One region of the Glaciecola sp. HA4-3 genome, then DNA from elsewhere that is predicted to be linked to it. Evidence: predicted binding sites of a transcription regulator. Region 1 holds the regulator's gene; the other holds the start of a gene.

What was found. Region 1 encodes FNR, which switches genes on or off when oxygen is low (the NO sensors DNR and NnrR bind a similar motif). Its sites were predicted from a motif close to TTGATCTAGATCAA; they were not measured.
Region 2: a site for FNR is predicted at 2,629-2,642, ahead of ACZ1G6_RS05340 (DUF3149 domain-containing protein). Genes of this name have one in related genera too.

The regions. Positions count from the first base shown of each region.
Region 1 is NZ_CM146340.1:1,530,077-1,538,484, forward strand. Features, by position in the region: gene ACZ1G6_RS07225 (FixH family protein) at 61-555, shown strand; partial or broken gene ACZ1G6_RS07230 (heavy metal translocating P-type ATPase metal-binding domain-containing protein) at 586-1,006, shown strand; gene ACZ1G6_RS07235 (heavy metal translocating P-type ATPase) at 1,337-3,025, shown strand; gene ccoS (cbb3-type cytochrome oxidase assembly protein CcoS) at 3,052-3,267, shown strand; gene ACZ1G6_RS07245 (sulfite exporter TauE/SafE family protein) at 3,242-3,934, shown strand; gene fnr (fumarate/nitrate reduction transcriptional regulator Fnr) at 3,957-4,694, shown strand; gene ttcA (tRNA 2-thiocytidine(32) synthetase TtcA) at 4,869-5,777, shown strand; partial or broken gene rssA (patatin-like phospholipase RssA) at 5,786-6,707, shown strand; gene ACZ1G6_RS07265 (DUF2987 domain-containing protein) at 6,709-7,341, opposite strand; gene ACZ1G6_RS07270 (glucosaminidase domain-containing protein) at 7,338-8,111, opposite strand; gene ACZ1G6_RS07275 (hypothetical protein) at 8,104-8,408, opposite strand, start outside.
Region 2 is NZ_CM146340.1:1,114,493-1,122,900, forward strand. Features, by position in the region: gene ACZ1G6_RS05325 (M16 family metallopeptidase) at 1-174, shown strand, start outside; gene gshA (glutamate--cysteine ligase) at 240-1,793, shown strand; partial or broken gene ACZ1G6_RS05335 (transglycosylase SLT domain-containing protein) at 1,900-2,527, shown strand; gene ACZ1G6_RS05340 (DUF3149 domain-containing protein) at 2,737-2,859, shown strand; gene smrB (endonuclease SmrB) at 2,876-3,451, opposite strand; gene prmB (50S ribosomal protein L3 N(5)-glutamine methyltransferase) at 3,564-4,523, shown strand; partial or broken gene aroC (chorismate synthase) at 4,533-5,635, shown strand; gene ACZ1G6_RS05360 (MFS transporter) at 5,642-6,859, shown strand; gene ACZ1G6_RS05365 (TolB-like translocation protein) at 6,913-7,848, shown strand; gene ACZ1G6_RS05370 (Fe-Mn family superoxide dismutase) at 7,900-8,408, opposite strand, start outside.

The DNA of each region.
Region 1 (8,408 bases):
TTAATGCCATTTTTGATACATTATAACTGTTATTTTATTTGCTAATTCAAGGGTATATAGATGCAAGAGCACGACACTCAACCTTGGTACAAACAATTTTGGCCGTGGTTTCTTATTTGTATCCCCCTATCGTCAGTGATAGTGGGTTCACAGGTATTTAGACTAGCGACAGATGGCACTAATAGCCTAGTAGTCGATGATTACTATAAAGAAGGCAAAAGTATCAATGCGAGGCTAGACAAAATTGAACGAGCAAAAGCATTAAACATAACGACTAAGCTTGATGTTCAACAATCAGATATCGCTTTAGAGTTTTTATCAGGCGCGCCGGAGACTGGAGAAGCACTTAAACTAGATTTTTTTCACGTCACTCAAGAAGCAAAAGACTTTACTGTTTTGTTAACACGAGATGCCAACGGTGTATATCGAAACAATGAAACCTTACCAATTGAAGGCAAATGGCGCTTGCGACTTACACCTATGGACGAAAGTTGGAAAGTACAAAAGCGGCTGGTGCTGCCACAACGTGTGCCATTTGATTTTAATCCCACTTAATAATTGCGACTATAAAAGCCAGTATTAAACATGAGCATAGTGATACCTCAAGGCGGATGCTTCCATTGTGGTCTGCCTAATTTAGAAAAAGATGCCTTTCCTGTCACCATTAGGTCAATCACTCACCACATGTGCTGCCCTTGGCTGTCAGGCAGTATCGCAAGCTATTGTCGACAATGGCTTGGAAGATTACTACGAATTTAGAACCGAATTAGCTGCACGAGGTGATGCGGCTCTTGAAAATACAATGGCAAAACTAGCCGTTTATGACGAGCCTGAACTGCAAGAGGAATTTGTGTTTGAACAGGGAAAACACAAAGAGATTCAGCTAACTGTCGAAGGGATAACATGCGCGGCTTGTGGCTGGTTAATTGAAAAACAACTGTCTAAGTTATCAGGCATTAAACAAGTTTCAGTAAATGTCTCTGCAAGACGCGCTATGGTGACATGGGATGACCACGAAATAAAACTCTCAGGCGTTTTATCTCGGTTAAAATCTATTGGATACGAATCACTTCCCTTCCAGCCTGATACTCATGAAGCATCATATAAAAAAGAACATAAAAGTTTTCTAAAGAAACTGGGTTTAGCGGGCATTATGACAATGCAAGTAATGATGCTGGCGATGGGGCAATACTTCGATATTTTTGGAAACATAGATGAAGATGCTATTGCATATTTTAATGCAGTCAGTCTTTTATTAACAACGCCAGTTGTATTGTATTCAGGTAGCATATTTTATATTAGTGCAATCAAGGCTATACAGGCTAAAACGGTCAACATGGACGTCCCTATTACAATTGCGATCGTTCTTACCTATATTGCGGGTGTAATGGCGGTCAATAAAAGTACAGGGGAAGTCTATTTTGAATCTATCTGCATGTTTGTTTTCTTTTTATTGATTAGCCGTTTTTTAGAACACCGCTCGCGTCATAAAGCGACTCTAATATCGTCAAACATGCTCAAATTAATTCCGGTCACCGCAACTAAATTAGAAGGCGAGAATTGGATATCTGTGTTAGCCAAACAGATTAAAAAAGGAGATGAGGTATTAGTAAAAGCGGGAGAAACGGTGCCAGTAGATGGGCTTATTCTAAGTGGAAAAAGTACCTTTGATGAATCAATGTTAACCGGCGAGTTTGAGCCTGTTGTCAAATCTAAGTCTGAAATCGTCTATGCAGGCTCGTTAAATCAACAAGGGGCCGTGACCATTAGAACCAGTGCTAGTGTAAAATATGCAATGATGAACCAAATTTTACGGCTACAAGAACAAGCACTAGCGAATAAACCGAAAGTTGCCGCTATTGCCGATATGTTATCTCGATACTTTGTCACGGTTGTTTTATTAGTATCGGCCTTAACATTTGCATTTTGGCATTGGCAGGGCAATGAACATGCGTTTTGGATAACCATATCGGTATTAGTTGCCACCTGCCCCTGCGCTCTTGGACTTGCTACACCTTCAGCATTAACATGTTCGATGGCCAGACTAAACCAATTAGGGATCTTGCTCAAAAGAGCGGATGCGCTAGAACAGTTGACTCACATAAGCGATATTATTTTTGACAAAACAGGAACATTAACTAAGGGGCAATTTTCGATAAATAAGCACTTTATCATTCCAGACGCGTTAAATGATTTGTCGCTAAACGAACATGATATATTATCAATGGCTTATTTGATTGAACAGCGCTCTGAGCATCCTATCGCTAGTGCGTTTAGTCGATATCAACTCGAACGCGATACGCCCGCGCTAATGAGTGATTTCAATGTTGAAATCGGCAAAGGCGTGAGCGCAACCCTAGACGGGTTTGCTTGTGTGATAGGGTCTAAGAAATATGTCGAAAGCCAAATAGATCTCGCCTCAATTAACTCGCTAAAAGAAAGTTTGCTGGGAGCTAATGTTCTTTTTTGCATCAATAAGAGGTTAGTTGGCGCATTTTGGGTGACAGATACTGTACAGGATGGAGCAAGTGACATCATCGCTATCCTATCTGATTATGAGTTAAGTGTGCTTAGCGGAGACGCACAAGCTAATGTTGAAGTTGTCGCAAAACAACTTAATATTAAGAACGCAATTGGTGATAGACATCCAGAAGCAAAATTGGCTTTTGTTCAACAAAAACATCAACAGGGCTCTCAAGTATTGATGCTCGGTGATGGCATTAATGACGCACCCGTACTAGCGGCAGCCGATGTGTCAATAGCGGTTGGAAACGCTTCTGATTTAGCAAAAAATGCAGCTGATATCGTATTATTAAACCCGAAGCTAAGCTCATTAATTGATGTACTATTTATGGCTAAGCAAACCAAACGAAAAATAAAGCAGAACATTGCTTGGGCACTAGGATACAATATCAGCGTTCTACCTTTTGCAGTCTTTGGTATATTGACACCATGGCAAGCTGCATTAGGAATGTCATTGAGTTCTGTCATCGTGGTTTACAACTCAACACGATTAATGCGATAAGCTATGATTTTAAAGAGTAAAATCTCATGAGTGTAATATTTGTTCTTATTCCATTGGCTGTTATTATTATTGCTATTGCGATTGGCGTGTTTTTTTGGGCCGTAAAATCTAACCAGTTCGATGATTTAGAACGACAAGGTTACAGTATTTTATTTGATGATGATTTAAAAGAAGAAAACAAACCCTCCTCATCAAAAACTTCGCCAAGCAAGCACGATGACAAAGGTAATACTGGTGCCTGAATGGTTGCCAATCACTGCTTTTTTAATTGGTCTAGCTGGCGGTGTTCATTGTATAGGTATGTGTGGCGGAATTGCGTCAGCATTTACCTTTGCTATTCCAAAAGGCGCATCGGTGCAGCCCTACATATGGTGCTATAACCTTGGCCGAATCTTTGCTTATACACTTGCTGGTGGGCTCACTGGGTTGATTGGCGGTATTGTTAGTAGCAGCCTACTAACAGGCTTAGTGATTTTACAATCTCTTAGTATTGTTTTTCTTGTATTATTGTCGCTCTATATTAGTGATATTTTTAAGGGCTTGATAGTCTTAGAAAAAGCCGGCGCATCGGTATGGCGGCATATTTCACCGTTAGCAAAACGTTTTATTCCATTTAAAAGTCCCCTTCATACTATCGCTTATGGTTTTATATGGGGCTGGTTACCCTGCGGCTTGGTTTACTCTGCATTAACATGGTCGTTATCGAGCACTAGTGCCTTGCAAGGCGCAATATTTATGTTTGCATTTGGCTTAGGCACTTTGCCGGCGCTTCTTGCTAGTAGCATGGGGGCAAGTTTCTTAATGCCACTGCTACAGAACATTAGAACTAGACAAATTATTGCTTTGTTACTATTTGTTTTTGCAATAATTTTGACCTTTGAATTATTTAAGAGTATAAATATGATCTAAAATACGCAAAGGTTAGTAGCTTATGCCTAAATTACCTGAAATGTCCATCCACTGCCAAAGCTGTAGCTTTAGTCATCTTTGTCTTCCTGTTAGTCTCAATAAAAATGAATTGGAGTCGCTTGACGAAATCATTGAGCGCAAGAAGCCTTTGCACAAACACGATAAGCTAGTGAATGCTGGTGATAAATTTCACTCTTTGTTTGCGGTTAGATCAGGTTCGTTTAAATCGTATATTAGCGGTAAAGACGGCGTTGAACAGGTTATTGGTTTTCATTTTCCTGGTGATATTATCGGTTTTGATGCTTTAAAGGACTCTCAACATCAAAGCTTCACGCAAGCACTAGAAACAGCTATGGTTTGCGAGTTACCCTACAACACCTTAGAAGAAGTATCAGCGAACTACCCTAAATTGCGTCAACAGATTATGAAGTTCATGAGCTCCGAAATTAAACATGATCATGATTTGATGATGCTACTGAGTAAAAGAAGTGCAGAAGAGCGTTTGTTACACTTCATCAGTCATTTATCGCAGCGATTTGATGAGCGTGGTTATTCTGCCAAACAATTCCATTTATCGATGACTCGCAATGAAATAGGAAACTATCTTGGTTTGACAGTTGAGACAATATCAAGGTTATTAACGCGTTTTCAAAAAGAAGGCCTTATTAGTGTCGAAGGTAAATTGATCACTATTCTTGACGATCAGGGCCTTAAACAGCGGATGCCTGAAAACGAAATTGCGATTACATCGGCCTGTTAACCGAAAGCCAAAACGCTACTTTAAAGGCTTCACAGTCTGTTGAATACATTCGAATGAATCAGTGAAGTCGCTCAAATACACCCGCATTAATGATACTTTTGGTCTTCAAATCATAGTCAAAGACTAGATCCTTGTTTATAATCACCCCGTTTTAAAATTTCTAAAGATGATACTGTGTTAGCTAAACAAAAAAGCTCTACCAACTTTAATAAACTTCAAAAACGTCTTAGACGTGAAACCGGAAAAGCCATACAAACTTACAATATGATTGAGGATGGCGATCATATAATGGTGTGCGTTTCTGGCGGTAAAGATAGTTATGCCCTGCTCGATATTTTAATGTATTTTCAGCGAATAGCCCCCATCAGCTTTAGTATCACGGCCGTTAATTTAGATCAAAAACAGCCCGGTTTTCCTGAACATGTGTTGCCTTCATACCTTAAAGCTTTGGGGGTAAGCTACAAAATTGTTGAAGAAGATACCTACAGTATAGTCACAGACAAAATCCCTGAAGGTAAAACGACCTGCTCCTTATGCTCGCGACTAAGAAGAGGTATATTGTATAGGACGGCGAAAGAAATAAAGGCGAGTAAAATTGCGCTAGGTCATCATAGAGATGACATGATAGAAACGATGATGTTAAACATGTTTTATGGCGGCAGACTAAAATCTATGCCGCCAAAGTTGGTCAGCGATGATAACGAAAATATTGTTATTCGTCCCCTCGCCTTTTGCCAAGAAAACGATTTACAAAAATATGCAAATGCGATGAGTTTCCCTATCATCCCTTGCAATTTGTGTGGTTCACAAGAAAACCTTCAACGTAAGAATATTAAGAAAATGCTACAAGACTGGCATTTACAATTTCCTGGACGAATAGAATCAATGTTTAGAGCGATGCAAAATATTGTACCCTCTCATTTGTTAGATAATCAGCATTTTGACTTTGACTCACTTACAAAAACAACTTCTATAAACGGTGAGAAAGATATTGCCTTTGACCCTCTTGTTGTTAGTAGTGATTCGATTAGTGATATCGATAAGCACGGCAAATTTGACATAGATGTTGTAGAGCTTAAATAAGGATTTATATGAAGATTGGTTTAGCTTTAGGCGCTGGAGCGGCAAGAGGATGGGCCCACATTGGCATAATTAACGCACTGCAAGAACTTGGTATCAAAATAGATATCGTTGCAGGCTGCTCTATCGGCGCTTACGTTGGTTCAGCATTCGCAAGTGGCAAACTAGACGAACTAGAGGCATGGGCAAATACGCTTAACGAATGGCAAGTATTTAGTCTATTAGGTATTGGATTTAGACGCGGTGGTCTCGCTAGTGGTCAAAAAGTATTTGAAAAACATAAAGAATCATTTTGTGCACCTTCCTTTGAACAAATGAATATTCCTTTTACAGCTGTTGCCACCGATCTATATTCTGGTAAGGAAGTTATCTTTGCTAAAGGTGATATAAACGATGCAATTCAAGCATCATGCGCAATTCCAGCTCTGTTTGCTCCAATTGAGCATGAAGGCAGATGGTTAGTTGACGGTGCCGTGGTGAACCCTGTCCCTGTGAACCAATGCCGTCAACTTGGTGCTGATTTTGTTATTGCCGTTAATCTTAGTGCTGATTTTAGACCGCAGCTAATAGAAAAGTATGAGCAAGAGCATCACGCTAATCAGGAAAGAACAGATGCATTTATGGATAAAGCAAACGACGGCTTTATGAAACAATGGTTTTCGCCTGATCCCAAGCCAAATAAAAGTAAAGCGCCTGAGTATCATGAGTGTAATGAGTTCATCCCTAGAGATATTGCAAGCACGAGTTACTCGTTCAAGACTTGCTGGCGATCCGCCTGATCTTCTTATTGAACCACAGCTACGAGATGTTGGCCTTTTGGAGTTCCATCGAGCTGAAGAACTCGCAATTAAGGGGCGACAATCGGTGGAGCGCATCGCAAAGCAAATTCAATATCAACTTAATATTGAAAAAATAGATAACTACGAAAGTTAAACTATTCGTTGGTTACAGCAGTTATGCGTAACGGTTTTGCAGGGAGTGTCACACCAGCAAGCTGGGTAAAATCGTCTGGTGTTATAACAATGTAGTTATCTTCAAGCCTTACAGGCAACTCATCAGTATTCTCCAGACTATCCTTATCAAAATAGATCTTTAAACCATTTACTTTGGGCATCATAAAGGATAAAAAACCACCCATTTCGTCGAAGAATGCGGTGTATTGATCAAAAACAAATTGAAGGTCGTCTAATGAATATGAATGTAGTAAATATTCTGGTTTCGTTTCAAGTTGCACAGACATGTCACAAACATTTGATGGTTCTACTAATTCAATCACTAGCACCGCGTCAGCAAGTCTCAACGCCCTCTCTTTAGGAACTGTGAACCTATTTTCAGGACTAACAACAATGGGAATTTGTTGTTTATCGGTACTAATACGAGCAGCACTTATTTCACACAATGCCTTTGAATGGATGTTCACAAAACCAAACGCAAATTGCAGCGCTTGTGTTGATTCATTATCAAGCTTTTTTACATGACTATAAAAGCTTTTATATTCAACTTCTAGCGTATTTGCATGTGTTAAGAAAGGCAATAACAAGCATATAAAGCCTAGTGATTTTATCATTCGATCAGTTCCTGATTAATTTTAAGCATTAGCTCTAGCTCATCAATGTATTCTTGTCCGCGCTCTGAATAACTATCTAATCCATCGATGAGTGCCTTAGCTTCTATTGTTTGTCCGTTTTGTCGTAAATTCGATCTAATATCGCGTAATTCTTCATACGGTCCAAGACGGTTAATGTTTCTCATATAAACATACATCGCAGTAGATAGGTTATCAAATTTAGCAACCTCATGTGATGCGCCTTCATCACGCTGCCTAGGAACGAAGCCACAACCTTTTGCAAAACACCACAAACCGAAGAAATTATAACCGTTTTGCGCAAAACGTGAGCTTCCCCACGCCGATTCATTTGCACTTTGCACTAGCACCAAAGCTTTTGGAATAATGTCTACTTTTAGTAGTAGGCGCTCAAACTTTTCTTCTTGTGAAAGGCTTTGATCGATTTGATACTCTTGAATCAACCACTTAAAATCTTCTAGTTGCTGCTCGGATAACGACTGCGCGCTTTGCATCTGTTTAATTTGCGCTCTAAGAGCCAATATATATTGATTTTGAGCTTCGACCGCTGGACTAAGATAGTCGAAAAAAGCGACTTTTTTTTCGGTTACATCACTAAATTCAGAGAAGCTTGGTACTGGTTCATAGGCATTATCTAGTACTGGAATTGCGGGCAGTTTACTGTCTGGCTGCCCAAGGTTTATCAATACCAGCGCAACAAGCCCGAACACCAGCGAACTAATAATGAGCGTTAACCAATATTTATTAAGCATTGAATAGCCCATCGTTAGTCATAGTTTCTTGGTTTTTATCATCTTGAATAGGAACGCAGAATAAATCTTCGTAAATTACAGCTTTAACATTGTAATAAAACGGCCCTACCCACAAATAGGCGAACCCAAAACTGATAAGAACTAACACCAACATAGCTAAAAAGATCATATACAACACTAACATTTTACCCAAATAAACATGGCTCATTTTGATTGAATAAATAATTGCTTGTAAGGGACGTAAGCCTTTGTCTGCGATTAGTGGCAACGTAAAGGTTGTTACTGCAAAAATATAAA
Region 2 (8,408 bases), 420 kb from region 1:
GCTAAGCAACAATCAATTATTGAGTCAATCACTGTCGAAGAACTCAATGCATTAGCGGCAAAATGGCTAGATACTAGCAAAATGCATATCGTTGTCGTGGGAGATGCCGCTACTTTGAAAGAATCTCTCAAACCTTTGGGAAGAGAGATTGAAGTCATTGACGTTCCCAAATAATTTGCTTAACTAGAGTATATAATTTGACCCAACGATATAAAAGTTTCAACGAAAGGCTGTCCCAAATGGAACAGCCTGAGGTAATAGCTAGCCTTAGGCAGATAAAACATGGTGTCGAAAGAGAAACCTTACGTGTTAACCCAGATGGAGGAATAGCTCAGACTCCTCATAATGACAAACTAGGTTCAGCATTAAGCCATGAGTGGATAACGACTGATTTCTCTGAGTCCTTGTTAGAGTTCATTACGCCACCTGAAACAGATATTGGAAAATCTATAGAACAATTAAGTGATATTCACCAATACACATATTCAGCAATTGGTGATGAGTTGCTATGGCCCTCTAGCATGCCTTGTTTTATTAGTAACGAAACCTCTATACCGATAGCTCGTTATGGCACATCAAATGTGGCTAAAATGAAAGAGGTATATAGGCAAGGCTTACATCATCGTTACGGCAGCATGATGCAAGTGATTTCGGGAGTGCATTTTAATTTTTCTTTGTCAGATGATTTTTGGCAACATTGGTGCAATTTGCATGGCGAGCCATGGAATAAAGTGAACCAATCAAAACATTATTTTGCTTTGGCAAGAAACTTTCGACGCCTAGCATGGGTTATCCCTTATTTGTTTGGTGCGTCTCCTGCGTTATGCAGTTCTTTTATTTCGCATAGACAAACATCTTACGATTTTAAAAAAACAGGCAAAGGCACTTTATATTTGCCTTATGCAACATCACTTAGAATGAGTGACTTGGGTTACACTAGCAGCGCACAGTCATCGCTTAAGATTTGTTATAACGGGTTGTCAACTTATGTCAAAAGTCTACGACAAGCCATGTTTACTGATGCGCCTGAATATGCAAAGTTCAGCAGTAGTGACGATGAAGGTTGGCAACAGCTAAATAATAAAGTAATTCAAATAGAAAATGAGCTATATTCGCCGATTAGGCCTAAACAGGTTGCTAAATCACTCGAAATGCCAACAAACGCTTTGGAAGATAGAGGGGTAAGTTACCTTGAAATAAGATCATTAGATGTCAACCCGTACTCCCCTGTGGGAATTAACCAAGAGCAGTTCTATTTTTTAGATACATTCTTGCTGTATTGCCTTTTGACGCCCTCAGATCAATTTACCAACGAGACATTTACAATTACTCAATCAAACGTAAATAAAGTCGTTTTGCAGGGAAGAGATCCAAACTTACGATTGAATCAAGACGGCAACGAAGTCTTGTTAAGTGAATGGGGGACTTCTTTGTCCACTGAATTAATGTCGGTTGCTAGGATTTTAGATAAAGCTAATAGTACCGGTAAATATACTAAAGCTGTTGAGGCGCAAATAGAAAAATTCTGCGCACCTGAACAAACACCTTCGGGAAGATGGCTGTCAACCTTATTAGATAATCGTATTGACAATAGTATGTTAGGTCTTGAATTAGCAAAAGAGTATAAACAGCATAGCATGATGCAAGAGTATAGGCAGTTTACAAAGCAGATGTTTACTCACGAAGCGCTAGTATCTTTAGAAAAACAAAGGCAAATTGAAGCGGCTCCTCAAAAAGCATTTTCAAGGTTTTTAAGTGAGTATTTTGCTAACGCTAAACCCCCGACTGTGTAAAACGACAAAAAAAAGCCTGACGTAATTACGTCAGGCTAAACACACAAAGGGAAAACAAAATTCTTACACACAATGATAAGAACAAACAATTGAGATTTAGTTCCTAATGTTTTTAAAAAAAGTTTACTATTTTACTACAAGCCTTATTTTAATTGCTCTGCTAGGTGGTTGTACCACTACGCCGCCATCGGATCGCGAAAACTTATGCAGTATTTTTGAAGAAAAAGATGATTGGTATGACGCAGCGGCTGATATGAGAGATGAGTGGGGAGTGCCAATTCATGTACCGATGGCAATGATGTATCAAGAAAGTTCTTTTCGGCATGACGCTAGGCCGCCTCGTGATTATATTTTCTTTGGTTTAATACCATGGGGTAGAGTCAGTACCGCATATGGTTACGCCCAAGCCAAAACGATGACATGGGATGATTACAAGCGTGAAACAGGTAATAGTTTTGCCGATAGAGACGATTTCGAAGATGCGATTGATTTTATGGGGTGGTTCATTAGCAAAACACATCAAGTCAATAGCGTGTCTAAATGGGATGCGGGTCAGCAATATTTAAATTATCACGAGGGGTGGGGCGGTTACCGTCGTAAGACATATCAACAAAAAGCCTTAGCTTCAAGATGTCGCCAATAAGGTTGAGCAACGCTCACAACGATATGCAGCTCAACTTAGGACATGCGAAGACGACCTAGAGAAAGGTTGGTTTATGAAGTTGTTTTCCTAACATACAAATCAAATAAAAGAAAAGAAAGCCTGCGCTATAAACGCCAAAAAATTGATCTAGGTTAAGTTTTTTATACAGCAATGTTTTGACTGAAAGTTTGTTTGATCTGGATCATCTCTTAGGTTAAGAAACGGTTTATTGTGAGTACATATTGAATAAGGCGAGAAGCTTATTCTTATAAACTGTTAACTTAAAAAAAGGTGATTATCATGTGGGACTTACTTATTTCTGATCCAGTAGCATGGGGTTCAATTCTTGGTATCTTTGTGGTTATTGCAATTTGCGCTTATTACGTTTATTTATTTGTGCATAATGTAAATGAAGATCTTTGATCGCCAAAGCATGTCTTTAGGGTTGAAGTTTAAACTCGTCTAAATCTATGTTGGTCAAGACTAATAGTCCTGCTTGGCCTCCATATTCTTTGGGTGCACGCACAAATCCAGCTACTTGTGGCATTTGAATAAGATAGTTGGGTATCTTTTGCTTCAAAATACCGTTGCCATGACCATGAATAACGTTAATGCATGCATAATGCTTTTTATATGCTTGCGACACAGATGCCACCAGCTCATATTTAGCCTCTTTAACGGTACAACCATGCAAGTCAACAATCAGATCTGGTGGGATTGCACCAGATTTTAGCTTTTTTAACGCATCTTTATGTTCTCTGCAATTCTCATTTAAATATTGTATTGGTTTATTTTGTAGCCAATGTGCCTCGTATTCATCCGATAAAGCAATGCTTGCGCTGTTACGTTTATCTTGTGTGATATCAGACAATACATCTATGCGAGATTTCCGTTGCTTTGCCATATTTTTTTCTGCGCGTGAGGGCACATATTTGTCATGCGATACGCGTTTTGCATCAGCAAACATCTTAGTAAATTCGTTAATGTCTTCTTTGTTGGGCTTTTTTTCAGTCATTTGAGTTTATTTCAGAGCATATTCGCCAAAGTTTCGATATTATACTGCTCTACGATACACGAGTGAACTTATTTACTTACATTACGTGAGTTTAGTTAATGGCGGTCATTAAATGAAACAAGACAATGCGTCTATATTTATAGCTGAGAACGAGGTTGTTAACGATCTATCTACCGTACTAGACTATATAAGGTGGGTAACATCTTGTATGCATCAATATGATCTTTATTTTGGCCATGGTAGCGCAAGCGCTTGGGAAGAATCCAGTCGCCTAGTCTTTTGTGCAATTTCATTGCCATTGGATTTATCAGAAGATGATCAGAAAATGCTTTATGGCGCAGTGCTGACAAAACCCGAGCGTGCTCGCATATTTGATTGGTGTAAAGTACGTTGTGAGCAAGCATTGCCATTGGCATATATTACCAATCAAGCTTGGTTTGCGGGTATGCCATTTTATGTGGACGAAAGAGTGCTTATTCCTCGCTCACCTTTGTCTGAAGTAATTGAATCGGGTTTTTCACCTTTCCTTAAGCATTCTCCTAATCATGTTTTAGATATGTGTACAGGCGGCGGTTGTATCGCAATTGCATTGGCTACTTGTTTTCCAGACGCCTATGTAGATGCTGTTGATATTGATTCGCAGGCCTTAGATGTAGCGTCATTAAATATTGATGAGTACCAACTTAGTGAACGAGTCTATCCTATTGAGTCTGACTTGTTTGGTGCATTAGATGGACAACTTTACGATCTTATTGTTGTTAACCCTCCTTATGTCGACGAACAAGATATGAATGATTTGCCTCAGGAGTATCTTCATGAACCGCAGCGCGCGTTAGCTAGCGGCAGTGATGGCCTTGATATAACTGTGCGTATACTCAAAGCGGCCGCAGATTATATGAGCGAAGGAGCTTGGTTGTTTGTGGAAGTGGGGAATAGTGAAGTTAATTTTACTCAACGGTTTGGCGATTTTGAGGTTCAATGGCTTGAGTTGGAAAAGGGTGGAAGTGGCATTTTTGCGATCGATAAATCACAATTAATTGCACAGCAGCACCTGTTAGACAATATTAAATAAGGAAAATAAATGTCCGGTAACACCTTTGGTAAACTATTTACGGTTACGACGTTTGGAGAAAGTCATGGTATCGCAATAGGCGGAATCGTAGATGGTTGTCCTCCAGGCTTAGCTTTAGACGAAACAGACTTGCAAGGCGATCTCGACAGGCGCAAGCCAGAGCACGTCTAAGTTTACTACGGCAAGACGAGAATCTGACGAAGTCAAAATCTTATCAGGGGTTTTCGAGGGACAAACAACGGGAACTAGCATTGGTTTATTGATTAATAACACTGATCAACGCAGCCAAGATTATTCGAAAATCAAAGATAGTTTCAGGCACTGGACACGCAGATTATACCTATCAACAAAAATATGGCCTGCGCGACTATAGAGGTGGCGGTCGTTCTTCCGCCCGCGAAACAGCAATACGGGTAGCCGCTGGTGGCATCGCAAAAAAATACCTTAAACAACATTTTGGTGTCGAAATTAGAGGATATATTTCACAATTAGGCCCAATTAAAATCGATAAAGTTGACCATAGTGTCACCAATACAAACCCTTTCTTTTGTCCTGATGAAACTAAGTTAGAAGCGCTAGAGCAATACATGAGGGACTTAAAAAAAGAAGGAAACTCAATTGGCGCACGAGTAAGTGTTTCGGCGACAAATGTACCATTAGGCTTAGGTGAACCAGTGTTTGATAGACTCGATGCAGATATCGCCCATGCGATGATGGGTATTAATGCCGTTAAAGGAGTTGAGCTAGGCGATGGTTTTGATGTTGTTAATCAAAAGGGGACGCAACACCGTGACGAGATTTCACCTGATGGTTTTCATACGAATCACTCAGGTGGCGTATTAGGGGGCATTTCGACCGGTCAAGAAGTCCTTGTACACATGGCCCTAAAGCCCACGTCGAGTATTAGTATTTCTGGTCAAAGTGTTGATGTGCATGGCAATGCCTCTGAAATTATTACAAAAGGGCGCCATGACCCCTGTGTTGGTATTCGCGCAGTGCCAATTGCTGAAGCTATGCTTGCTCTAGTGCTGATGGATCATCTCTTGCGACACCAAGGTCAAAACAATGGTGTTAAATCGATAACGCCTATTATACCTGCACAGAAACCCTAAGCGCAGGTGGAAAGTTTACTGTCGATATTGCTTGGGGCAAAGCTAGATTTTTCTGCAAATTCGGCGCGAAATCGATTTTTTCTTTCAACAACATACTTTTTCTATTTTGGTTTGCTTGGCATTTTTGCGCCTTTTGCAGGGTTATATTTAGACGAAAAAGGCTTAAATTCTACCCAAATTGGCAGCCTGTTAGCGCTTGTAGCAGTTTCTCGTATTATTGGACCTTATTTATGGGCTGATATGGCAGATAAAAATGCTCGCAGTGAACGTATCCTGCGAGGAGGGTGTTTGCTTGCTTTTTTTGTCTTCTTGGGTATTTTTTGGGCTGATAGTTATTGGACATTAACCATAATATTATGTCTGATGATGATGTTTTGGACGGCTGTTCTGCCTCAGCTTGAAGTGATAACGGTGAATGCAAGCAAAGAGCAAAAAGGAGGATACGGGCGCTTAAGGCTGTGGGGAAGTATCGGTTTTATTACTTGTAGTTTGACAGTAGGCGCATTAATCGATGTTTGGGGTAAGCAGGTCATTGTTTACGCTTCGGCAATTGTCTTATTTGCTTTGTACCTTAGTACTTTGTGTGTCAAAGCTATTGACCATACATCAACACCACATAAGCAAAGAAATGGGCAATGGCGATTTGTTGTTAGTCTTACATTTATTGTTTTTCTGTTATCAAATACCTTGTTGCAGGTGAGCTTTGGAACGTTTTATAGTTTCTTTTCGCTATACATGAACGATTTATCTTATTCTGCGACACAAACAGGTATATTTATCAGTATAGGCGTTATGGCTGAAATAATTATCTTTATGCTTGCTGCTAAGCTGTTAAAACGGTTTAATGTATTGACTTTATTAGCCGTTAGCATGTTTATGACCTTTATTCGTTGGCTGCTACTAGCGTATTTGGCTCAACATTTTATGATCATTGTTTTTAGCCAAATTTTACATGCCTTAAGCTTTGGCTTGACACATGCAGCGTCCGTCTACTTTTTAAGTCAAAAATTTTCAGCAGACTTTCAAAGCAGAGCTCAAGCGCTATATGTTTCCATTGCATTTGGTGCAGGTGGGGCGCTAGGTAGTGTTGTTGCTGGCTATTTATGGCAACAAGGAGAAGGGGCGAGCATCAGCTTCTTGTTTTCAGCGATAATGGCTTTGACAGGAGCTGTTATTTTGTTGTGCATGATGATGTACCAAACCAAATATGTGTCAACGTCCTAAGGGCTAGGTATTGGGTGAGATATAGCTAAAATTTAAAGTAATAAGGAAGAACCGTGTTCAAATTTTTCATGTCGATTACAGTATTGTTCTTTTTAGTGTCAATCAATGTTACAGCAGTGTTTGCTCAAACAGATCCTGGCAGTGATATTTGGATTGGTCGCATTGATTTTGACGATAAAAAGCCGGTAAAAGAATTGTTTAGGGTGACAGATTCCCCTAGTTATACTAACCAGCCTTATTTTTTCAGTGACAGGCACTTATTTTTTACAGAAATGCTTGGCAGTGGCGAAAATCTGCAAACTGACATTTTTCATTTTGATCTCGAATTGGGCGAGATAAGCAATATTACAGAATCAGCCGAAAGTGAATATTCTCCTACGCCTGTACCAAATAAAAATGCGTTTTCAGTAATTAGGGTTAATGAGCAAGGCTTACAGGAACTTTGGGAATTATCTATGCAAGGCAAACTTGAGCGGCATTTAGTGCCTGCTATTGAGCCTGTTGGATATCATGTTTGGCTTAATGCCAATGAACTACTTTTGTTTGTGTTAGACGAACCACACAAACTGGTAAAAGCGACAATTGCTGAAACAGAATTAATTGGGACAAAATTGGATGAGAATATAGGAGCAAGTCTTTATCAATATAAAGCTAGTGACTGGTTCTTGTATTCAAAGCATGATGATGGAGATTGGTTAAATGCCTATCATTTAGGTCAAGAAAAAACCTTTCAGATAGATGCTTTACCTGAGGGAACACAGTATTTTGACGTCTCATCGCAAGGGCATATAATTGCAAGTGATGGTACAGATTACTATATTAGAAAGCTTGTCGAAACATCAAATGGTTTAGTATTTCAATTAGAATGGACACGTCTTATCTTGCCAGTAGAAGAATGTCAAAATGGTGTGTCGAGGGTAAAAATGTCTCCTGACGATACGATGATAGCATTTGTTTGCAATCGCAAAGCACTTGCTAACGCAGAGTAAAGTAACAAAAAAAGGGCCTCTTTTAAGGCCCTTTATTAATTGTAACAGGAATTAGCTAGCAAAGTTACTTGACGCAAATTCCCAGTTTGCAAGTGCCCAAAAACCTTCTAGGTAGTTAGGACGCACATTTCTATAGTCGATATAATATGCGTGTTCCCACAAATCTACGGTCAACAATGGCGTGACACCATCTTGCGTAATCGGCGTACCAGCATTGCTAGTATTAACGATATCTAAGCTACCATCTGCTGTTTTAACTAACCAAGTCCAGCTAGCGCCAAAATTATTAACAGCTTTATCATTGAATGCCGCTCTAAACTCCGCAAAAGACCCCCACTTTGCGTTAATTGCGTCTGCAAGTGCACCACTTGCTTCACCGCCACCGTTTGGACTTAAACTATTCCAATAAAAAGTGTGATTCCACGTTTGAGCAGCGTTGTTGAACAAACCACCTTCGCTTGTTTTAACAATTTCTTCTAGGGACTTATTCGCAAAGTCAGTACCCTCGATTAAACCATTTAGCTTCGTCACGTATGTGGCGTGATGCTTACCATGGTGAA